One region of the Arthrobacter sp. CC3 genome, then DNA from elsewhere that is predicted to be linked to it. Evidence: riboswitches for the same ligand, from Rfam matches in the RefSeq annotation. Region 1 holds a riboswitch; the other holds the start of a gene.

Region 1 (11,245 bases):
TTTCCGCCGCCTACGCCCAGATCGGCATGATCCAGGACTGCACACGACTGGTGGAAAACGCCCTTAACGCTGCCGGGATCCCCGTCGGAGACCTCGGCCCCATGCAGTTCATGAATTACGGGACCGTCGTGAGTGACCCGCAGCCCGGTGACATGGTCATGCAGCCCGGACACGTCGGCATCTATGTCGGCGACGGCCAGGTCCTCAGCTCCGGTTTGAACGGCAAGAACGAAACGGCTGTCCACCCGCTGACCTGGATGACTTCCAAAGGCTCAGTAACTTTCGTCCGGGCCGGGGCCTAACACCCAACTGAAGGCTGGCGTTTCGTTGCCTTGGGGGCAGCGAAACGCCGACCTTCAGTGTGCCACCCGGTCGATGAGCAGCCCCCACTCCTGCCCGCCCGGCCGGTCGGATCGTTGCATGTTCGATCCAGCGGATGCTGTAACGTCAGGGAAGGTAAAACAGCTGCCACCCCTTACTCAGGCACCACGGCAGTCCTGCGTCCGGCAGTCCCACTTTTCAAAGGAATTTCATGGATACGAACACGCCAGCTCAGGCGTCCAACGCTGGGCCCCTGCCAGGCGGGGACCAGGGCAAAACGGCCGGCATGCCCTTGGGCGCCCGGCGACTGGTGCTCATTGGCGGGCTGTGTATCCCGGTCGGGCTTGTCGCAGGGCCATACCTGTTCGGTATCCAGCTGATCGCTGTCGCCGGTGTCGTGGCGGTCAGTGTTGCCTTGTCTTACGGGATCGGGCCTGCATGGTTCACGCGGTGGCCACGGCTGACAGCCGCGGCCGGCGAGGCCTGGATGGCGGCCACGATCGGCTACTGGCTGACCGTCATGGCCGCTGCTGACGCCTCGGCCCCGGCCCCGGAAATGTCCTCAGTACTGTTCTACACCGGCGTTGCTGCCGTTGTGGTGATGGCGGCAGCAGTTCTGGCCGGTACCGTCGGACGCTTCAGGTCCCGCAGACTTCCCGCCGGAGCAGCCGCTTAACGTCCCGACCGCCTTAAACGACCGGTCCGCAGGGCCCCGGGAGGTGTGCTCATCCCCGGGGCCCTGCGGCCGCAGAAAGCCCGGTGCTCTGGTTCAGGCGCCGCTGTCGCCTGTCCGCTCCCGGCGGCGGGACAGATAAATAAGGCCGCCGATGACCGCCAGGACGATGGCGGCGATGCCGACCGTGAGGAGGGCGTTGCTGTCATCGGGCGGCGGTACGCGGTCCGGCACGGTGTTCGCCGGGGCGCTGGCCGTCGCTGTCGCTGTCGCTGTTGCTGTTGCTGTTGCTGTTGCCGTTGCCGTTGCCGTTGCTGATGCCGGCCCGGTTGCCGCGCCCACAGCCGGGTCCTCGACGGTGAAGGCGAAGGTTCCCTCGATCGGGTGGCCGTCGGAGGAAACGGTGCGCCACAGGACCTTGTAGGGTCCGTTGCTTCCCGGTGTGACGTTGGTTGATATGGTCGGTCCCGCGACCGTGACCTCACCGTTGCTGAGCGTTTTTCCGGTTGAGTCTGTCACCGTGATGATACTCAGGTTCAGGCTTTTCGAATCCGTGGGTGGTTCCGAGAGCGTCAGAGTCACAATCTCCGGGGCCGCGGCCACGGTGGTGTCGCGTTCAGGGGATGTTGACTGGAGGGCATCGTGGGCCTGCGCCGGCCCGGCCCCCAGCGCGGTGAACAGCAGGGCACCGGCGAGGGCAAGCACTGCCTTGGAGCGTCCACGATTCAGATCATTCATGAAATTGGTTCTGCAATTCTGGTTGTATCCGGACACTTGACGCCGTACTTTTGCGGCGCGGTGGCCCCCTTAGCAGGCGGGGGCTTGGAGGTTGCAGAACCTGTGCGGGGGTCCCCGGACACCGACCTGCCCGGGAACCGCAGCCCTGGCCGGGACCGTCCGTGGCTGTGCGGGCAGGACCCGGAAACGCGGCGGAATGGTCCCGGTTTCAGAGATCCCGTGCAGCGGCTTCAACCAGGCCGCCAGCGCCCAGAGGGCAGCCTCGCCCCGGGCCAGAAAGATCGCCGTCAGCAGTGTCGCCGCCAGGTGCAGGAGCGTCATTGTTGAACCGGCATCGGCCGCCAGATGCTCGTAGGGCGACGGGGTCTGGGCCGACACCGAACTGGCCGCCGTGGTGGCGAACCCATGGTGGGGCTGGCCGGTAGGACCGGACGTCCCGGCGTCTGCGAGCCGTGAGAAGGCCAGGTGCAGGGCGAGCTGGGAGGCGCCGAGGTAGCCGACCAGGCGCGGGGCGCTCATTTTCCGCCCCGCGAGAAGAACCGTGGAGAGGCCAACAACCGCGGCCACCGCCGTCAGGATCGGCAGTGCCGGGAGCTGCCCGCCGGCGGCGACGTGAGCGCCGCCGGCCAGGGTTAGCACGGTCAGCGCCACGGCACCGGCCCGCGGCAACCGCAGAGGTGCACGGTGCAGGATCATCATGGCTGCCTCCTTCCAGCCCAAATTACCGTTCTACATCATGTAGAACGGTAGCGGTTCTGAACCTTGCTGTGTGAGCTATTTGACGGCGTCGGCCAGTTTCTGCCGGAATTCGGCTTCGGTGTTGAGGGTGAGCTTTTCGCCGTTCAGGAAAAAGGTTGGAGTACCGGAAACGCCAAGAGCTTTCCCGTCGGCAATATCTTTGCGGATCCGTTCCTTGGTCTCTTCAGCAGCCATGGCCGCGTCGTATTTTTCCATGTCCAGTCCAAGCTCTTCGGCGAAGGTCCTGAACAGGGCGTTCTGGAAGTCCTGCTTCTCGCCCCACTGCGGCTGGGTTTCAAACATCTTGGCGTACATCTGTTCGTACTTTCCCTGCTGCGCTGCTGCTTCGACGGCGAGGGCGGCCTGGCCGGAGTTCTTGTGCGATGGCAGGGGGAAGTACCGGTTCACGAAGGTGACCTGGTCACCGAATTCCTTCTTCAGTTCCTCCACCAGCGGCACGGCGGCGCGGCAGGCTTCACATTCGAAGTCCAGGAATTCCACCAGTTGCGCTTTCTCTGTCGCCGGTGAGGTAACGCGGTGGCTGTCCTCGCGCACGAGCTGGGCGTCCGGTGCGGCCTGGGGCTCCACAGGGGCGGGTTTGGCAGCCGTAAAAACGGCGAACCAGATGATGCCTGCGCCCACGATGATGGCCAGCAGGATCCAAATGACCCGGCGGGCTTTTTTGGCGGGGTCCATCGGGGAGTGCTCTGGTCGTGAAGGGGCGGTCTTGGTCGGTGGTGTCATCAGTGATGCATGCTTTCCTGGTCGCGGTGGGCGGCTGGTTCGATCTGGAAGGTGGAGTGTTCAATGCTGACGTCAAAGTGCTCGGCCACGCATCGTTGCAGGTCCGCCAGGATTTCTGTGGCGTGTCCGTCGGTCATGCAGCCGTCTTCGACGGTGACGTGGGCTGAGAGGACCGGTATTCCTGAGGCGACGAGGGATGCGTGCAGGTCATGGACGTCAATGACGTGGGGCAGCTCCAGGATGTGTTCGCGGACCTTGGCCATGTCCAGGCCCTGGGGTGCGTTTTCCATGAGCACATTGACGGTGTCGCGGAGCAGCTTGAGTGTGCGGGGAATGATCAGTACACCGATGAGCAGGGACACGACGGCGTCGGCCTGGACCCAGCCGGTGACGGCGATGATGATGGCCGCTGCGATGACGGCAACGGATCCCAGGGCGTCGTTGAGCACTTCCAGGAATGCGGCCTTCATGTTGAAGTTGTGGTTCCGGCCGGAGGCGAGGACCACCAGGCCGACGGCGTTGCCGGCCAGGCCGATGATGCCGAACCACAGCATCGTGGATCCGGCGATTTCGGGAGGCTCGAAGAGCCGTCGGATTCCTTCGACGATGACGAAGCCGCCGACGCCGAGCAGAAGGGCCGCCTGCCCTGCGGCGGCGATGATTTCGGCACGCTTGTAGCCCCAGGTGCGTTTGAGCGTGGCGGGCTTCAGGGCAAGGGAGGCGGCGATGAGGGCGATCAGCAGACCGGTCGAGTCGGTGAACATGTGGCCCGCGTCGGCCAGGAGCGCCAAGCTGCCGGTGAGGACCGATCCGATGATTTCCGCGATCATCACGGCGAAGGTGATGGAAAATACGATGAGCAGTTTGCCGCGCTGGCGGGTTCCGGCGGCGCCGTGGTCGTGATCATGTCCGCTCATGGGCGTACTTCCAGGGGGTGAAGGTCAGTGGGGGCAAGGGCCTGCTTGTCCTGGGCGCAGTCGGGTTCGGCGCAGCTGCAGATCGGATCGACGGTCAGGATGGTGCCCAGCAAGTCACCCAGGGCGTGCGCCAGCCTGGGGTCCGAGAGTTCGTAGCGGACCCGGCGGCCGGCAGGTTCGGCGGCGACCAGGCCGCAATCGCGCAGGCAGGCCAGATGGTTGGACAGGATCTGGCGGCTGACGCCGATCCCCTCGGCCAGATCGGACGGGAATGCGGGACCGTTTTTCAGTTCCAGCAGGATCGCCGCCCGGGTCGGGTCGGCCAGGGCTTTGCCGAACCGGGCCAGGACATCGATGGTGGAGAGTATGCGCATACCCGAAATGATACAGACGTTTGTGGATTCAGAATATTCTGAATCAAGATCGGCTGACGAACGACGTTCCCGGCAACCGGCAATCGGCGCTGTCCTATTTGCCGGGGTCATGGCCCCGGCCCGTTGTACTGCTGCGTTCATTGAGCCGGGCGAGCATGGCGTTGTAGGCGGTCAGGTCGGCGTCGTTGGTGCGTGCCGCGGCCCGGTCGGTGCGGCGCATCTCGCGGGCGTCGGAGCGTGACCACATGATGGCCACGCCGATGGCGATCAGCAGGGTGGGGATTTCGCCGATGCCCCAGGTGATGGCACCGGCCATCTGCTGGTCCTCCAGGGCAGGCAGTCCCCAGTCCCGTCCCAGCCCGGTGAACCAGTCCGGCTGCAGGAGGGTGGTCGAGCCCATGAGCGTCACGCCAAAGAAGGCGTGGAAGGCCATGGTCGCCAACAGCAGCAGGAGCCGCAGCGGGTAGGGGGCGCGGAGGGGCACCGGGTCTGTGCCGATCATCGAGAGGATGAACAGGTAACCGGTGATGAGGAAGTGGGCGGTCATCAGCTCGTGTCCGGCGTGTTCGCGCAGAGCAAATCCGAAGGCGTCCGAGTAGTAGAACAGCACTATGGAACCGGCAAAGTTGGCGGCAACGAACAAAGGATGCGTCAGGACCGCAGCGGCCCGGGAATGGACCAGGACCATCACCCACTCACGGGGTCCGCGGGAACCGTCCCGCCGGGGCCCAAGCGTGCGCAGCGCAAGCGTTACCGGGGCGCCCAGGACCAGGAAGATGGGCACGATCATGGTCAGGGCCATGTGGTCGAGCATGTGGGCGCTGAAAAGGACCCGGCCGTAGACCGAGGGGCCGCCGGAGGTGAAGAACACCAGTGCGGCCAGGCCAATGAACCACAGTACGGTCCGGATCCACGGCCAGCTGTCTCCGCGCCACCGTAGGCGCCGGGCACCCATGAGGTAGAAGACGGCGGCGGTTATGGCCAGGGCGATCCACAGCCAGTCCGGCCGCCACACCGTAAACCACCGTTCCGGCGTCAGTTCCGGCGGAAGGACATATCCGGTGAGGATTTCGGCCGGGGTGAGGGCGGCGCGGATTTCCTCCCCGCCCGGGGGAGGGGTGCGGCTCAACGCCGCGGCCAGGCCGCTGGCGGCGCCCATGATCAGCAGTTCGGCAACGATGAACCGCCACAGCACCGGGCCCGCACTCCCGCTCGGGGCTTTCTGCTCCAGCGCCGGGATCAGTCGTGCACGGTGCAGGTAGCCGATGATGCCCAGGACGATGACGGCTGCGGTCTTGGCCAGTACCAAGACCCCGTACGGGGAAGTCAGCCCTTCGGGCAGCGGCATCCGGATCGAGGCGTTGATGATGCCGGAGGCGGAGACCAGAATGAAAGCGAACAGGGCCAGGGACGAGAACCGGCGCAGGACAGCGGCTGTGTCCTTGCCCAGTGCTGTTCCGGCGACGGTGAGGGCGATCAGTCCGCCGAACCAGAGGCACACCCCGACCAGGTGCAGGCCCAGGGAGTTGGTGGCCTGCTCGTGGTCGTTGCCGCTGGAGGCGTGGCCGATCAGGATCAGGGGCAGCACCCCTGCCATGGCCAGCAGCGCAGTAGCCGCCAGGGGCGCCGGGGACCGGACACTGAAGAGCAGAGTCGATACCATTGCTGCGATCATGACCACCGCCAGCCACGCATTGCCGGTGGGCAGTTCGCTGATGTAGGCGGCGAGGCCGGCGGAGAACTCGGGGCTGCCCGAGACGGGCAGACCGGCGATGTCCGCGAAGCCCAGCACCAGCACGGCGACGGCTGACAAGGTCCAGAGGACGCTGGCGGCGGCGGCCAGCATCATGATCCGGGTAAAGGCCGGATGTTCGGCCGCCGCCCGGGATGCCCGAACGTCACCGCCGTGGTCCCGGGAACCCCGTCCCGGAGCCTTCAGCAGGGGCGGGACGATGAACGTGGCAAAGACAAGGGCCCCGATCGTTGCAGCCATCGCGAGATTATGTCCGGTCTGCGCGACACCGTATCCCCACCGGACCAGCGCCCCCGGATCCCGGGCCTCAGCCGGAAGAGTTCCCCGGCCAAAGGCTGTCGCAACCAAAAGCACCGCCAGGGCGATTGCACAAGCGACAACCAGCCATACCGGCCTGGGCGAAACAGCCGGCCTCTCCTGTGAAGTGGAGGCTTTGAGGGCCACAATAAGTCCTAACCTGGTCCTGACCCCGTCCCGAAAGGGCAGGAAATGGAGCGCGAAACTGAGGGCAGCGCGCGACACCAGATTATCTGTAGAGTTGTTCACACGTTAATCGCCCGCTCCCAGACGGGCGTACCCGCGCCTGCCAGCACTCCGTACGGTTTGCCAGGGAACTATGGGGAAACGCGAAGCGTTAGCACGTAAAGGTAGCCTAGATGGATGACGCAGATTCCACCCCGAGCCCCCGCCGGGCCGGAGTGTTTTGTCCGGCTTGTCGATGCAGACAAAGTGGAGGCTGTCAGATCCAAGATGCCCGGGGACTCGGACGTGGCGGACCTGGCCGTGATCTTCGGGTTGCTCTCGGACCCTGGCCGGGTCAGGATCCTCATCGCTCTCCTCGAAGGAGAAATGTGCGTGTGCGACCTGGCAGCAACGACCGGTTTGAGCGAGTCCGGGGTCTCCCATGCCCTGCGCCTGCTGCGCGGGCCGCGGGTCGTGTCGGTGCGCCGTTCGGGAAGGATGGCCTACTACTCACTGGCCGACTCCCACGTCCGGATGCTTCTCGATCTCGGCCTGACACACGTCGGCCACACCGGTCAGGACCGGCTGCGGATGGTCGGAAGTGCTCACGCACCCTGACAGGTGCAGTCCGGTCCCGGCAGGGCGATACCCGGTGCAGCGATGTCTGTGCCTGACATGACCGGTCCGGTCTGGCTTCCGTCGCTGCCCCCGTCGCTGGCTGAATACCTGGCGCCTAACCTGCAGCCTGTTCCGCTAATCCCTGCCCTGATGCTCCTGGCCGCAGTGCTCTACCTGGCGGGGGCGATCAGACTGTGGCGGCAGGGCCGGCGCTGGTCCGTGGTGCGGACCTGTTCCTTCCTGCTGGGCTGCCTGGCCCTCATCGTGGTCATGGGCGCCGGCATTGAAGGGTACGGGCTGCGGATGTTCTCCATCTTCATGTTCCAGCAGCTGACCCTGATGATGGCCGTTCCGCCACTGCTGGTCATCGGATCCCCCGGGACACTGCTGCTGCGGGCAACACCGCACGGCAGGATGGGCCGCCCCGTCCTCCGGACAGCACTCTGGGGGCTGCGTTCACGATGGGGACGCCTGGCAATTCACCCCGCCTTCATGATCCCGCTGTTCCTGCTCAGCTTTTACGGGGTGTACTTCTCCGGGCTGGCGGACCTGCTGCTGCCGACCTGGTACGGCCACGTCGGCCTGGAACTGCTGTTTTTGATCTCCGGGATCCTGTTCACGGTGCCGCTGATTTCCGCTGATCCGCTGCCGAGCCGCCAGACCCACTTCGGACGGATGATCGACATCTTCGCGGAGATGCCGCTGCACGCCTTCTTCGGGGTGGTACTCATGATGGCCACCGCACCCATGGTGAAATTCTTCGCCACACCGCCTCCAGGCTGGAACATCAACCCGATAACGGACCAGGGCATAGCCGGCGGACTGGCCTGGTCCTACGGCGAACTGCCGGGAGTGCTCCTGCTGATGTTCATCCTGGTCCGATGGCAACGCGAAGAAACCAAATCCAATGCCAGTATCGACCGGGCCGAACTGACCGCAGGGACCCCCGAACTCGACGCCTACAACGACTACCTGCAGGAGTTGGCGGACAGGCCCGAACCGCGGCGCTGGCCCGAGTAGTCCGGGAACGATTTGACCCTCGTGAGAGTTGTACGGGTTGTAGAAAACACCATCTCCGTTGTTATCGAATTGTGACATATGTGGTGGTCGTGTAATGTTGATTCAGGCTTTTCTGTATTAAGCCTTGGCTCCGGACGCTCAGCCCCGCCGGCGGCGCCATACTACGAACTCACACGGCGGGGGCGGAGGACCCATTAACGGCAGCGTGCTGCCTTGGGGTTAAGACACACAGCGGTACGGGTCCACGCGGGCCGGCGCCGGAACTGTGTCCGGGCTTTTTTCCTTGGTCCGAACCCGACAGCTAACTTCGCAGGCGACCCGAAAGGATCAGCTGTGCCCCCCTCCCGCCACGGCCGCCGCCGCGCCCTTCCCCATGACCGCTCCCGCCGCCGCGCCGCCGCCCGACCTCAGGCTCCGTCCCCGCGCCCGGCCTGGCTGCCCGGGGCTTCGGCTTTTGCCGCTGTTGTCATGCTGGCCGCCGGCATACCCGCCGCGCATGCCGGACTTATTGCCGCCGCAGGTACCGTCGCCGCCGCCCAGCCGGCTGCTGTCGAGGCCGCTGCCCCGGCCATAGCAGCACAGGCACAGGCAGTCATCACCTATCCACGGACTGAAGTCGGGACCCGGCCCGCCGACCGGCCGGCGCCGGCAGCGCCTGCAGGATCCGCTGCCGGGACCCCCGCCGCAGCGGCGGCACCGCCAATGGCCGTACCTGTTGATTCCAGCCTGGGCGCGCCGCTGGCCAGCATGTCCATCTCCTCTCCGTTCGGATTCCGTACCAGCCCGATCACGGGAGGTTCGGGTGAGCTTCATACCGGGCTGGACCTGGTCGCCTCCTGCCAGACCGCAGTGTTCACCGCCGGCTCCGGGACCGTCGTGGAAGCTGGATGGTCCCAGAACGGTGGCGGGAACCGCATCGTGGTTGACCATGGCAATGGCATGAAAAGCACGTACAACCATCTGTCTTCGATAGAGGTTTCGGTCGGTGCGGTGGTGGCCAAGGGCCAGCGGCTCGGCGGGGCCGGAACGACCGGAAACTCCACCGGATGTCACCTGCACTTCGAAATTGTCCGAAACGGCGTAACTGTCGATCCGCAGGGCTGGCTCCGGTCGTGAACCTCACTGAGCCGCGTGAACAGCTCACGGCACCATCGCCGCTGCCCAGGAAGCGGCTCTGGGCTGTTTTCGTCACAGTCGTGGCCCTCACCGCACTGGGTTTCTTTGCCCTGGGCCGGCTTTCGACAGCGCCCGCACTCGTCCAGGACTCGGGCGCGGATGCGGGATTTTCCCGGGACATGCAGACCCATCACGCGCAGGCAGTGGAGATGGCCCTGTTGATCCGGGACAAGTCCGACGACCCCGAGGTCCGGGCGGTCGCCTACGACATTGCCACCGCCCAGCAGCATCAGAATGGCCAGATGTTCGCTTGGCTGCAGGACTGGGGCCTGTCCCAGGCCGGGTCAGCACCGCCGATGGCGTGGATGAGGGCCGGCGGTACTCATGACGGGTCCGGAGCCTCGCACGGGAGCCAAGGAGACGGCGCCGAAGGTGTCATGGAAGGGATGGCCACCCCGGAACAGATGCAGGCGCTTCGCGAATCCTCAGGTGCGGAGGCTGACTGGTTGTTCACGGACTTGATGATCCGCCATCATCAAGGTGGCGTCGCCATGGCCTCCGCCGGTACCCGCTTAGCGGAAACCTCAAAGGTCCGGGACTTCGCCGCCCGTATCGTAGAAGCCCAGACAGCTGAAATTACTGCCCTTGAAGAGCTCCGCGGCCGACTTTGACCGCACCTAAGAAAGCGAGACCGCCCATGTCTGGTAAACCGAAAGCCCACGAGGACCGTAAAGCGCTCCTGGCTGCGGTGCAGGCCAAACAGCGCGCGGCCGACAGGCGGCGGGCCTGGCTGATCTACGGCACGGGTGCGGCCGTGGTCCTCGCAATCGTCGCGGCGGTGAGCTTCGTCGTTGTCGGGGAGGTCCAGCAGCGCGACCGGCTTAATGCCGCGGCGGCCCGGCCCATCGACGGGGAGCAGGACTATCCCGACCAGTCCAGGAACCACACCAGCGAGCCCGTCAGTTATCCGCGGACTCCGGCCACGGGCGGGGACCATGCCCCGGTCTGGACGAACTGCGGGGTCTACACCACGCCCGTGGAACAAACGCGGGCAGTGCATTCTCTGGAACACGGGGCGGTCTGGCTCACCTACCGTCCCGACCTGGGCGCCGACCAGCTCGCCGAGCTGACGGCCTTGGCTGGCAAGCAGGACTATCTCCTGCTCAGCCCGGTAGCCGAACAAGCCAAACCCGTGGTGGCAACAGCCTGGGGCAAACAGCTCGCCGTGGACAGCGGCAGCGATGAACGTCTGGCCCCGTTCATCAAGAAGTACCGTCAAGGGCCGCAGTCCCCCGAACCGGGGGCCGTCTGTTCCGGCGGCATGCAGGGCTGACGCGATGCCAAGCAAGGACAGGGCACCCCGTGCCTACGGGTTCCTGCTGTCCTGGCGATGGCTGGGCATTCTGGGCATGGCCGCGCTGTTTGCCGCGGCCTGCGTGGGGCTGGGTAATTGGCAGATGGACCGGAGGAACCAGGCGGTGGCCGAAATCCGCCGCGTCCAGCAGAACTACGACAAGGCGCCCGTGCCTTACGAAGAGGCCAGCCGCTACTTCGAGGCCCCGGACCCGGACGTGAAATGGACGACGGTTTCTGTCAGGGGTCACTATCTTGCCGAGGACCAACGCATCGTCCGGAACCGGCCCAATCACTCTGCGGCCGGGTACGAGGTTGTGGTGCCGTTCCGCGTGGTCTCCGGGGAAACAATCATTATCAACCGGGGCTGGCTTCCTATCGGGAACAACCGGCCCGGCTACCCGGATACCGTTCCTGC
Region 2 (12,094 bases), on a different contig from region 1:
AAGGATGGCGGCGAACCCGGCGACCGCGACCACGTTGGGCACCATCAGCGTCAGGCCCAGGAACGCCAGGAACACGGCACTGAAGATCGGGTTGCGGACGAGCCGGAACGGGCCCCAAGTGACCAGGACGGTTCGCTCGGTTTCGTCCACACCGATACGCCAGGATGCTCCCATCGCAAGTTGGGCGGCGAAGGTAGCCAGGATGCCGAGCACGGCAAGTGCCGTGCCGACACCGCGAGCCACCGGGTGGTCCAGAACCTCGAGCGGCGCGAGTCCGGTCAGGTCTGCGATAGGCGCGGCCACGCCCGTGATCAGGGTGCCGAATTCCATGCCCCAGTGCGCCCACCATTGCAGGGATCCAGGCCCGACCGAGAACTGCCGGATCCCGGCGTCGCCCGTGCGGTGACGCTGGATCACGTGGCGCGCGACGTCGAGCAGGGCAAAAACTCCGGTGAGGATGAGAGCAGCGACAGCCATCACCCATCACCCCTCGTCACTACCCGGTTCATCAACATTATCGAATCGCTTCCTGCCGCCTAGGCTTTATACCATAACTTTTTGGCGATCCAGCGGCCCGGACGCATCCGCCTCCGGCAATTTCCAGATTGCTGACACTGCGTAAGCTGTTCTGCCCAGCCCGGCTTCGATGACCTTTGGTGAGTGACCAGACGCGCCCCGGACCGGGCCTCGACCGTACTTCGGAGATCAGAGATGGCGGCGTACATCTTTCACTTCTGCGCCGGCCTGGATCCCCTCGCTTGCGCTACCGATCGCCGGTATAAACGCGAAGCTTCCAGGGGACATGATTGGCGTGTGACGAAATTCGGCCCGAGGCCTGGAGGCGGCGGGTAGCGGGCCGACCCCGCCCAGCATGCCATCGGCGTGGCGGAAAGATGCTCGGCACGGGCTCGGCGTTGGACCGCTAGGTCCTGTGCGAAAGCGCCCCAGCTTCGGTGATCCCGGCCCGGAGTCCGTCCGGCTGCAGGGCATCTCTCCGTTCGCATCAGCGGCAACTTTTGCCCTCATCGCCAGGAGCCAGCGCCAGAGATCGCATCAGATCCCGACGCTCCACGGTAGAGCCGCGCACCAGCCCGGACTGTGGCCGTCAGGACGACCCGGGTTTTCCGGGAACGTGGACTGCGCCGAACTCAGTGATCATTTCCACTTCTTCCAGCGTCAGGAGTGCCGGCAGCTCAGGCGCACGGCCATCCCGGCTACCTCTGACGTGCAGCGAGTGCACTGGGCCATATGCAGCGCCTACATCTGCGGCATTACCGGGAATATCTTGTCCCGGCACACCGGCTACGAAATCGGACATCACCAGGGCCGTCCTGAAAGCCTGTCAGACCGTCTGCACGGACTCCCGGACGAGTGCGAATCGCATGCACGAGCATTGGCGTATCTGCATGGAAGCCGGCCGCCGCTGCGAGCAAGCTTGCGCGGAGCCCGCTATCAGTTGAATTTAGAGCCAGCCGGTGGGGTCGACAACTTTCCCGTTGACTTCAACCTCGAAGTGGAGGTGGCAGCCGGTGGAGGCGCCCGTGGTCCCACTGAAGGCCACCACGTCTCCCCGGGATACTGCCTGCCCCTTGGTCACGTTGAAGGAAGACAGGTGGTTGTATGTGGTTTTCAGGCCGTTGCCGTGATCCACGACCACGCGGTTCCCTCCGCCATACTGGTCCCAACTTGCGAAGGTGACGGTACCTGCGGCAGCGGCCAGGACGGAAGTGCCGCACTGGGCGACGAGGTCCTGTCCCCGATGGAAATCTCCTGAACCGCCTGTGATGGGACTGACCCGGAGCCCGAACGGCGAAACTGTGGTCATCGCAGCGAGCGGAGCGCCAAGAGTTCCAGCGGAGGCTGCGCGGGTGATGGCACCGGCCGACTGGGCACTGAGCAGTTGTTTCAGCTTGCCGTCCGGGTCCGCCTTCGTGGCTACCGGGGAGCGGCTGAAGTCGATTCGAGCTCCCGGCGCCGCGGAAATTTCAGGCTGTGGGGCGGTGGAAACGGCGGACGCGGCCTGAACGGGTTCCTGGGCGGCCATCACAGGGCCGGTCACCGGAACAGTCACGGTGAGTGCCAGGCCCGTTGCTGCCAACGCGATGCCGGCCTTCTGGCCGATACCGCTGGAGGCGGCGAAATCAGTGATCTGGCGGAAGGGTCCCCGGCGACGGCGTGCTTCGCGCTGCGGATCGCGGGGCCTGTCCGCGGTAAACACCTCGGTCGCCCGGCGCGCCGAAGCGGGGCCTGTCGCGCGTCGGCGGCCCCTGGAGTATTGCCTGGCCAAGATTTTTTCCTCTCCGGGTAAGCCTGCGAAGTTAGCTGTCGGATTCGGGTCAGAGAGTTCAAAGACCCGGTCCGCCGTAACAAGCACTCTGCGCAGAGATGTCCCCGGAAGGATTTTTAGCTCGATGAGGGCTTGCTGCTGACGGACTTCACCCCAAGGCAGTCCTGCGACTGCCGGTTATGGTTCCTCCGCCTCTGCCAGTTGGTGACTCGTGCACCTGATCCGCTGGCAGAGCCTGGCTCCGGATCAGGTAACGCTTTGGTATCGATGCTTCAGGCTCAACTATAGCTGACTAATCGGACCGTAATCGTTCCGTTATCTTTGCGGAAGGGGCGTCACGGCATTACGTGCGCCGGGTCAGCGCAACTGGAGGAGTCGGGGTCTCGCCCATCCCGTGCGCCACCATGCTGCTCATCGTCGCTTAAATATGGTTAAGGATTCGGAACGCCATCATTTGGCCTTGACCACTATCGGCCCGTCGCCTTTGATGCCGTCTGCCGCCTTTGACCCATGTGGCGGCGGCTGCGGAAGCTCTGACGTCGGACTTGATTCTTTCGTTGGTCCCAGAGGGCCCGTCCGAACCACATGAGACCGGCAATACTGACTTCACCCGCGGTTCGTTCGTGTGGAAACCTTCACATTCTCCGCTGGGAACAGCGGATCGTCAGGGCAGCCTGGGCCTCCGCCGGGCGTCCCGGCGTCCCAGGAACACCGCCGCCCCTCCCGCCATCAGGCTCAGGAAGAGAAGCACCCAGCCCCCGACCGTGAGGGCTGACGCCGCAGCCACCGCGCTGGCATCGGGCGTGGCAGGAGCAAGGGCGGCGTCAACGGCAGCGTTGGCCCACAGTCGGATGATGACGAAGAGTATCGGCGCCATCCACAACGCCCAACGCACGGTCTTGACGGCCACGTTCGTGCCGATCAGCAGGAGCCAACTGAAGCCGAAAATGAGAGGAAACAGCGTCCCCGCGGTTTTGTGGACGTAGCCGAGCTGCCCGCGGGCGTCATCGTCCATGGCAGCGCGCAGCTGCCCAACATACTCGGTGGAAAAGCCGCCCACAAGGGAATCCGGCATCGCGAGACCGCCGGACAACTGCGTCATCTGGTTCAGCGTGAGCAAGTGCAGGTACCAGAACAAGAAAAGGCTGGCTACGACGCCGGCAACAACGATCAGGTTGCTGTTACCTTGCGCCTTTTGCGGCGACCGGCTGGTTGTGGAGTTGATCACAGGAGGCAGTTGGTGGGCGGGGACCGTGGCTTTGCTGCCGTGTTTTTTGATGCGCTGGGCGGGAGTCTTGGCCATGGCCTCATTATCCCGCGCCAGCTTGATCCATCAGGACAACAACCTGATCGAACAGGTCGGGACCGGCCGGATGGATCCCTACTGTCTCAACGGCTGCCATGGCCAGGTGGCATGGCACGGGCCTCCGCCGGCACGGGTTTGGCCGGTTTCAGGCCACGACGAGCAGGCCGGTGCCGAACATGACGGCCAGGCCTGCCACGATTCCCCCGGCGGTCAGCGGCGTGAAGGTCTTTCCTTCGGGGTCCTTGAGCATTGGCAGGAGCTTGACAGCGACCTGGCCGACGGCCCCGGCGCCGAGACCGAGGAGGAATGCGCCCAGGGTGGGCTGGTACACGGTGGAGCCGATCAGTGCCCCGAGCACGGCAGGGGCGCCGGCGATCAGGCCCAGGACGGCGAGGCGGGCAAGGGAGGGTCTTGTTCGGGCCATGGGGGTGACGATGGCAAGGCCTTCGGTGGTGTTGTGGATGGCGAAGCCGATGATCAGGGAGGCGCCCAGGGCCAAGGAGCCCACGGCGTAGGCCGAGCCGATGGCAAGGCCCTCTCCGAGGTTGTGCAGCCCGATGCCGACGGCGATCAGTAGTGCCAGCCTGCGCGGCGAAAGTGCGGCGGGCTCCCCTGTGGTGTGCAGGTCCTGGTGCCGGCGCATCCAGGCGTCGGTCGCCTCCAGCACCAGGTAGGACAGCAGCGCCCCCAGGATCACGACGAGGGGTCCGCCGAAGGCGCTGGTGCCGGCGACGAGATCAAAGGCCTCAAGGGTGGCGTCGAAGGTCAGGAAGGCCAGCAGCCCGACGGTGACGCCGAGCAGTCCGCGCACCCAGGCGGCGGAGGAGCGCCGGACGAAAGGCATCCAGAGCATTCCCAGCGCCACCGGGATGACTCCGACGTAGACGCCGAGCAGTGCCATCAGGCCGAAAAAGGAGCCGTCGCGTTCGGGGCTCAGCGCGGCGGCGTCGATGGCGGCGGGGATCTTGCCCCCGATGGAGGTCACCAGGGCGATCTCGTAGGGGTCCCCGTCCACCCAGTGGTAGCTGACGGTGATGGTGCTGGTCTGCAGCGGGGCCATGGTCTCGGTGGTCTGGGTGAAGGCTGCGTAGTAGTCCGAGACGTTGACCTGGGCGATGGCCACCGGGTCCGGGCCTTCGTTGCGGACAGTGATGATGATCTGGCCCGGGGTCAGCCGGACGTCCTCCACCGCCACTTCTTCCTTGGGTGGAACTCCCTGGCCGAGCCGGGACAGGCCCGGGCCGTTCAGCAGGGAAAACAGGCCCAGGAGGACGGCTATCAGGACCAGGGGTCCGAGACCGAGCAGCCACCGGGGTTTCGGCCGCCGGACGACTGTCTGATCTGTTGACGTGGATGCCGGCGCTGACGTTGATGCCGGTGCGGCCGGTGTGGTGTGGGTGCGTGTCATGATGCGCTCACCTCGAAGAAGCCCATCCAGCCCAGTTCGGCGAATTCGGTCTTGTGCGCGTGGAACATGTACTTGCCCGGATACGGGAAGCGCACCTCAAGCATGCCGCGCTGGCCCTGAACCTGGGAGATGGTGTCAGTGTATTCGCTCGGTGTCAGCATGGTCCCGGTGGGGTAGTAATGGAAGAAGTTCCCGTGGACGTGGAACGAGTTGATCGGGTCGTATTCCAGCACGTTGATCAGGTGGATCCGCACCAGTTCGTTCTGTTTGACCTGGACCGGGTAGTCCATGAAGTGGAAAGGCAAGCCGTTGACGGAGTAGAACTCGTTGTCGTCCCCGCCGTCGGTGTTGTAGCCGTTCATGACCATCACCATCTCGTCATCGGCCTTGGGCCGGCCCTCCTTGGGTTCGATAATGAAGGCCCCGTAGAGGCCTTTGGCGATATGCGGGGCCAGCGGTGACTGGTGGCAGTGGTACAGGTGCGTGCCAAACGGGGTCGCATCGAACTCGTAAGTGAAGCTCTGCCCAGGGGAAATGGACCCTGGGCCGATTCCCGGAGTGCCGTCCATTTCGGCCCTGTGGACACCGTGGAAATGCATCGTGTGCGGGTGCGCCCCGGCGTTGGTGAAGTTGATCCGCAGCGCATCGCCTTCCCGGGCCCAGAGCGAGGGTCCGGGGATCCGGCCGTTATAGCTCCAGCCCGGAAACGTCACCCCCGGAGCGATCTCGAAATCCTTGTCCACCGCCACGATGTCCCACTCCCGCAGGGTCCGCCCGTCCGGCAGGGTGCTGGTTTTGCCGCGGTCAAAGTCCCGCAGGATGGACGAAGGGTCAATCCCTGCCCGTTCCACGGGCACCGATCCGGTGGGGAATCCGGCACCCCGGCCTGTGTCATCGCCACCGATGCCGGGGTGCCTGCGTTCGCAGGCTTGTTGGCGGCCGGTGGCTGCATGGCGCCGTGATTCATGCCTTCCGGACCTGAGGTTTCCCCCGGGCCTTTGGGTTCCGGTGCGGTAAAGGCCGACAGCGCCGGCACGGCAGCAAAGGCGGCGGCACCGGACAGCATCGCCCGCCTGCTCGGCATTTTGGACTTCGCCGATTTCAGGGCGTCCACAGGACCTCCATCTTCAAACATCATTGTTTGAGAAGTCTAACATTCATGTTTTGTTGATAAAATCTCTGTTATGCCTGTATCCGACCTGACCCATTCCGCCCAGGACTACCTCAAGCTGATCTGGACCGCCACCGAATGGTCCGCCACGCCGATCACCATTAGCGTCATGGCCGAACGCTTGGGGGTGACCCCGCCCACGGTCTCCGACGGAATCCGGAAACTGGCCCGGCAGGGACTCCTCTCCCACGCCCCCTACGGCAGCATCGAATTGACCGATCTCGGACGGGAGCATGCACTCACCATGGTCCGCAGGCACCGGCTGCTGGAGACGTTCCTGGTCGAGGTGCTCCACTATGGCTGGGATGAAGTCCATGACGAGGCCGAAGTACTCGAGCACGCGGTGTCGGACGCCCTGATCGAGAGAATCGCTGCCCACCTCGGCCATCCCACGCATGACCCGCACGGTGACCCGATCCCGACTGCGGACGGTCAGCCCCATCTTCCGGCCGCCGGCCAGCTAACCACCGTGACCCCCGTCCGCGGGGTCACCATCACCAGGATCTCGGACGCCAACCCGGACATGCTCCGATACTTCTCCGAACTTGGACTCCGGCCAAACACACGATTGACCGTCCTCGGCCAGCGCCCCTACGCCGACGTCACCAGCGTCCGCGTGGAGGACAGCGGAAACGAAATCGATCTCGGATCGGCCGCGGCCGCCTCGATCTGGGTTGTCTCCAGCTAACGGGCCGTTTTAGATCTTTCGCATGCACAACGTCTTCGTTCCGGCCAGAACCAGGACATGACTGTTGGTGACCGGATCCAAGCCGTAAAGGAGCCGGGGGGTGGTTGCGTGCGTCGGGGGATCGAGGCGAGGGATACACAGTGTGCGCATCCTGCACCAGGACCGCCGTCATTGTCAGGGGTGTGCCCGTGGGCGCGGAGATAAGTGCCATCGTGCGGCTACCGGACCGGCGGCATGCTGCGGGGTTGTTGAATGAGTTTTGGGCCACCGGGCCCCGCCTGCAAGGCCTGGTCTTGGTGCCATGGTCCTGACCGGTGCCGGAAACGCTCTTATCGTGGTCGGCTGCTCAGTGGGTGCGGTTCAGGCCTGACGCACCCCGTCGGCATCCAGGAGAAGGTTTGCGGTGATGAACTTTGGGCACTGCGTGAGTTTGGGCGTGAAGGTAATCGTGCGGACGGGCAGGGGTGTGCCGTGGGTGCCGACACCCGACACGGTGGCGTCAATCGGATCCTCCGTGATCAGATCCAGCCAAAGGTGGCCGTAGAGTGTCCCGTCGGGAGACGCGGTCGCAGGGTAGACGGCATCAGGGCCCTCGCAGCCTTGGTTCACGGGCTTGGTGCCGGGAGCCAGCGCCAGGTCACCCTCCTTGCACACCCCGGACTGGCATGCCTTCAGGTGGACGGTGCGCACCGCCTGGACATAGCTTTGCAGGACGGTCACCGTCACCACAGGGGCCTGGGCAATCGCAGGGCATGACGTGACCGGTGACACGCATGCCGATGCCAGCAAAGCTGTGGCCAGCCAGATTCTGCGCATGCTTTAGCGTAGATACGGTGCGCCGATCCCGGGTACCCCCACCGCATCCAGGCACCACATCGTTATGTGGAACCGCCATCGAGACCGGATCTTTACGTACTGTCCTTCACAGCGCCCCTGGATGTTCGGTGCCGCTGGCGCCTTGCCAGAACTGCTTACTCCGGTGACTTGGCTACATTCGACGATGTCATTCCAAGGACGAAGACGGCGGCGAAGGACACCCCCGCTGAGACGATCATTACTCCTGTCACCATCTCCGGAGACCACAGAACAGGTTCTGCGGCGGCCACCGCAACAAGCTGTCCCGGCCACAGGAGCAGAGGCAGCAGGGGTGCCATTACGAGCTCCCGAACCCGCACGGAGGTTCCGAGCCCGCCCAAGCCGGCAAGCGCGAGGTCAGCGACCGCGCCCGCGGCGACGGCGGCTATGATGACGCCGGGGTTGGGGAAGTCTGCCAGGACGGAGGCCAGAAGGGCAAGTGATGTGACGAGGAAGGTCACTGTTCCCGGGACGGCCTGTCCGAAACGAATCAGGAGCGCCAGGGGAACCGCGATGACCAGCGACGTCACGAGGTAGCTGGCAAGACCGGCGGACGCGATCGCCTCTCCCGTTATGTGTTCAGCTGTTCCTTCGGGGGCATGTGATACGGCAATGGTCGCCTGGTCCGCGAGAAACCCGGACAGGTAGCTGAGGGCGAAAGCGGCGACGGCGGTTATCGCCGTTACGGCGAGCATGGCAGGAAGTCCCATCAGCCGTGAGGATGGACTGGCCCGCAGCCGGGAAGCCCGGATGGGGCCGGAGAACAGCAAGGCACCCCCGGCGAACAAGGCCAGATGCGTGGGACTGAGCAGGGCGTCGATTCCGAACTCCACACCGAAAAGCTGGTGCCAGACCATGTCGGAGATGCCTCCCGCGCCAAAGACGGCGGCGCCCGCAACGGCGTGCCCATAGCCGGCGGGAACAACGGCCAGGCGGGCCACTCGCTGGCGAGCGGCCGCGCGCCTGCCAAGCAGTGCCAGCCATCCCACGAGCAGCAGCAGGCCCCCATACAAGAAGGCATGCCATGGAGTGAAGAAGGAATCCGGGAGGCCAAGAACATGGGCACGCCCATCAAGGTATACGGCGGTCACAATCAGGAGACCAAGAACCGATGTCACAAGATCCTCGGCCACCAGTGTGGGCACCGCCCGCCCTGGAACGGGGCCGCTGTGATGAGCGGACGACGAGGACTCGCTGCTGGACCGCACCTTCATGAAGGACCTCCTCTGTTGGCTTCCGGAAGGGACGAGTCTTCGCGTGGCTCTGCCAACACCGCCAAGATATACCGCTGGGCGCCGTATCGGTCAATGGGCTTTCGGGGACTTGCTGGAAACAGTACGTTCGTGGGTGGAGCCGATGCATCGAGATCCAGTCGGGTACGGGAAGGCCGCGCTTGAGGGTCGTCAGGGATTTGGACAAAGGCGTCCCCGCACGTGGGGACGCGGTGCCTGCGTGGACCTGGGCGAATTTGCTGACAATCTGCCGGTGCTGTTGAGTTCAACCCCGAAATGTCGATGATGAACGCCGCTTCGGCTCAGCCAGCGAAGGTGCAGACGGACGCTGCACCGGCGAACCCGCTTCCGCTTGGGCGTCACCGCGGCGAGTTGGCCAGATCCACGGCTCTGCCGGTTTACGCACGTCCCCGCTTGCGCAGGGCTACTCCTCGCCGCTCTTCGATCTGGGGCGGTCCTTGCCTCGACGGCTAACCCGGTCCGCTTTCCCGGAAAGAATCAGGAATGATCCGTTTTTCCGGACCGCCGACGGCCGTCCTCAGGCACCGGAGTTTCTGGCCCGGCGCTGCGCCACGTAGAAGATGCCCCCGCCCAGTGCCAGCAGCCCGGCCGCGATCCCCACGACCAGCGGCGCGTTCTCATCATTGGGTCCTCTGACCTGATCCGGGACGGCAGCCGACGGCGCCGTGGCCGGCGGGGAGCTGGCAGCAGTTGCGGAACCGGATGACATGACTGAGCCGCCATGGTTCATGCCGGGCATGCTGCCGCCGGAGCCATCTGAGCAGCCAGCCAGAGCGATGGCTGCGGCGATCGCAGCGACTGACACGGTCATGTACTTCTTGTTCATGGAAATTTGTCCTTCAAGACATCAACAGACGCTGGGCAGCGTCATCGTCAAAACGCACGTTAGCTGAGTATAGGGTTTCTAAAATCTTGACCGGTGTACGGGTATCGGTTGGCAGCATCCGCAAAGAGGCCGGAGCGATGGCCGCAAACAGCCGGCAGAGGGTCTGATGGGTGGTGGAAAGTTTGGCTAGGCTCGTAACTTTCGAGACCGGGACCGCTGACGTTGCGATTCATAGCGTGCGTCCGTGCCGGTCCGCACAGTCTGAACAAGATGCCGGACAGACAGTTCACCGGGCGTGCTCCGCCATGCCGCCGCTCCCGTCCGCGGGAAGTCGTGACCGCCGGACGGGCCAGCCGAAGGCAACAGTGAGCGTGGTGACGAGGAACACGAGGGCGGCGATCGTCATCGCCGCATCGGTCCAGAACTGTTCGGGAAACAGCCTGATCAGCGTGTCATCCACCCGGAACGTCCAGGTTCCGGCGGCGAAGAACAACGCATGAACCTGAGCAAAGAAAGCTTCCCAGGCCAGGACCGCAAAAACCGTCAGCGCCACGATCAGAGCCAGCGTCAGCACCGCCCCGGAGAACAGGGCCCTCCGGACCGCTCCGGGATACTTGCGGGCGAGGTACACGCCCGAGGCGACAGCGGCCAGAAGCATCACAAACGCCACCAGGAAGGAGACCGACAGGACACCCTTGACGTCCGCCATGTGTCCCACTTCGCTTTCAAGGAACAACCTTCCGCCCTCTGCGTTCACGAGTCCGCCGAGGTACCCGGCCGGGGCGAGGTTCAGAACAAAATCAAGGGTGTAAGAGCCGTAGATCAGGCGTTCTTCGGTGGAAAAGCCGAAGCTGTCAGCCGGAAATCCGGGGCGCTGGTATTCGACCCAGAGGAACAACGGCGAAGTCACAGCCCGGACGGCACCGGCGACCACAATCACCGGGAAGAACACCGCCACAAGGACCTGAAGGAATCGTCGGAACAGGGATCCTGGGACGGCCGCGTGCCCCCTCGAAGGTGCGCTGTCGGCGCTGGTGGGCAAGTCGCTGGTTGATCCCCCGATGCCCGGCCCGGCTGTCGCTGGGCGGACCGAATCCCCGGGGCGGCCGGTGATGTCGCCGGCGGTTTCCTGGCCTCCCGCCAGCGGTTGTGGCGGAATCCCGGGAGCGTCTCGCGGGGATTCCATGGTCCTGCGGGGGTTTTCAGATCCGACCATATGGATTCTCCTTGACTGTGCGCCGTCACACCACGCACATCAGTGCGACTTCTTCTTCCAACAAGGCTACAGGTCTCCATAGCCGCCGCGCTTTCGATTCCGCAAGAGCCGGCCGCCGCACGGAAGGGTCCACCGTTCCCGCCTGCCGTGCCAGCTCCCTTTACGGAACGGCGGGAACCAGCCGCCTCGACGCCATGGATGGTCACCGTTGACCGGTCGAGGAAGTCCAGCATCACAATTGAGAGCCGGGATCCGCCGAAGAATTCGGACCGCCAAGGGATCACGGTTTTCGGTGAGCATCAGCGCGGACTTTCTCGAGCCACACCAGATGCGACCTTCCGAACCCTGGGTCCGGGCCGTTCTCTTATTCGGCAACACAAACCGAAACCGTACAGGAAAAACTGCCGGTCTTGACCGCGAAATTAATCTTCGTCGTGAGTCCTTGGCTCGGCCTGCGAAGTCGAGCGTGACCAGGTAGCCCCTGAGTGCCAGTTGATTGATCGTCCTAGCCCTGCTCCGCCCCGACGACTTCGGCATAAACGCAGTTCACGCTGTGGACACCGGTGAACCCGAAACTCCAGCACCCTGAAGTTTCTTGGCGCCGGGTCCAGCGCAGCGCGCGTAGAATTCGCCAGCCGTAGCCGCATGCTGCACAGCCAACTGGGAACCCAGGACCGAAGCCGCTACGGGCCGGCCCTTCACGGTCATTGACCGGAGTCACCGCGAGGGAGGGGTGCGTCTGGCCGGATCTGCATTCTTGGCGAGGTCTATGGCACGCACTGTGGCGGCTCTTTCCTACCTCATCTGGTGTCTTCCTGCCCGAGGCACCTCCTTGTTGCCGGGACCTTTCCAACCGCATCGGCAAGATCGGCCAGAACTGTTGCCGAACTGATCTTGTCCGGATCCATCAGGATTTCCGTAGCAGGCTCGCGGCCGAAGGTGGTCAGTGTCCACACCGGGTCCCCTTCCTTGATAACCCAGTCGATGCCGTTGACGCTGACGCACCTGTCAGTTGTGGGGCCAGGTACGTTGACACCGCAGCGGAGGATCACGCGGGATGGATCTCCCCAAGCGGCGGTGGCCT

What was found. Region 1 has a riboswitch for cyclic di-AMP ahead of PV761_RS09775 (M23 family metallopeptidase). Riboswitches for the same ligand answer to the same signal wherever they lie in the genome.
Region 2: linked by a shared signal. The riboswitch ahead of PV761_RS20875 (peptidoglycan DD-metalloendopeptidase family protein) and the one ahead of PV761_RS09775 (M23 family metallopeptidase) in region 1 are both predicted to bind cyclic di-AMP.

Annotation. Positions count from the first base shown of each region.
Region 1 covers NZ_JARCCY010000013.1:1,008-12,252, reverse strand. The annotation lists gene PV761_RS09825 (NlpC/P60 family protein) at 1-302, shown strand, start outside; gene PV761_RS09820 (hypothetical protein) at 533-997, shown strand; gene PV761_RS09815 (copper resistance CopC family protein) at 1,091-1,732, opposite strand; gene PV761_RS09810 (hypothetical protein) at 1,802-2,431, opposite strand; gene PV761_RS09805 (thioredoxin domain-containing protein) at 2,507-3,214, opposite strand; gene PV761_RS09800 (cation diffusion facilitator family transporter) at 3,214-4,131, opposite strand; gene PV761_RS09795 (metalloregulator ArsR/SmtB family transcription factor) at 4,128-4,505, opposite strand; gene PV761_RS09790 (cytochrome c oxidase assembly protein) at 4,600-6,498, opposite strand; gene PV761_RS09785 (metalloregulator ArsR/SmtB family transcription factor) at 6,919-7,338, shown strand; gene PV761_RS09780 (cytochrome c oxidase assembly protein) at 7,381-8,358, shown strand; cyclic di-AMP (ydaO/yuaA leader) riboswitch at 8,503-8,688, shown strand; gene PV761_RS09775 (M23 family metallopeptidase) at 8,692-9,474, shown strand; gene PV761_RS09770 (DUF305 domain-containing protein) at 9,471-10,145, shown strand; gene PV761_RS09765 (DUF3105 domain-containing protein) at 10,172-10,807, shown strand; gene PV761_RS09760 (SURF1 family protein) at 10,812-11,245, shown strand, end outside.
Region 2 covers NZ_JARCCY010000049.1:7,992-20,085, forward strand. The annotation lists gene PV761_RS20870 (isoprenylcysteine carboxylmethyltransferase family protein) at 1-477, opposite strand, end outside; gene PV761_RS20875 (peptidoglycan DD-metalloendopeptidase family protein) at 1,463-2,287, opposite strand; cyclic di-AMP (ydaO/yuaA leader) riboswitch at 2,292-2,507, opposite strand; gene PV761_RS20880 (hypothetical protein) at 2,952-3,590, opposite strand; gene PV761_RS20885 (ZIP family metal transporter) at 3,739-5,001, opposite strand; gene PV761_RS20890 (multicopper oxidase domain-containing protein) at 4,998-5,852, opposite strand; gene PV761_RS20895 (metal-dependent transcriptional regulator) at 6,186-6,860, shown strand; gene PV761_RS20900 (hypothetical protein) at 7,221-7,676, opposite strand; gene PV761_RS20905 (hypothetical protein) at 7,832-8,929, opposite strand; gene PV761_RS20910 (hypothetical protein) at 9,486-9,794, opposite strand; gene PV761_RS20915 (TIGR01906 family membrane protein) at 10,081-11,010, opposite strand; gene PV761_RS20920 (DUF3515 domain-containing protein) at 11,811-12,094, opposite strand, start outside.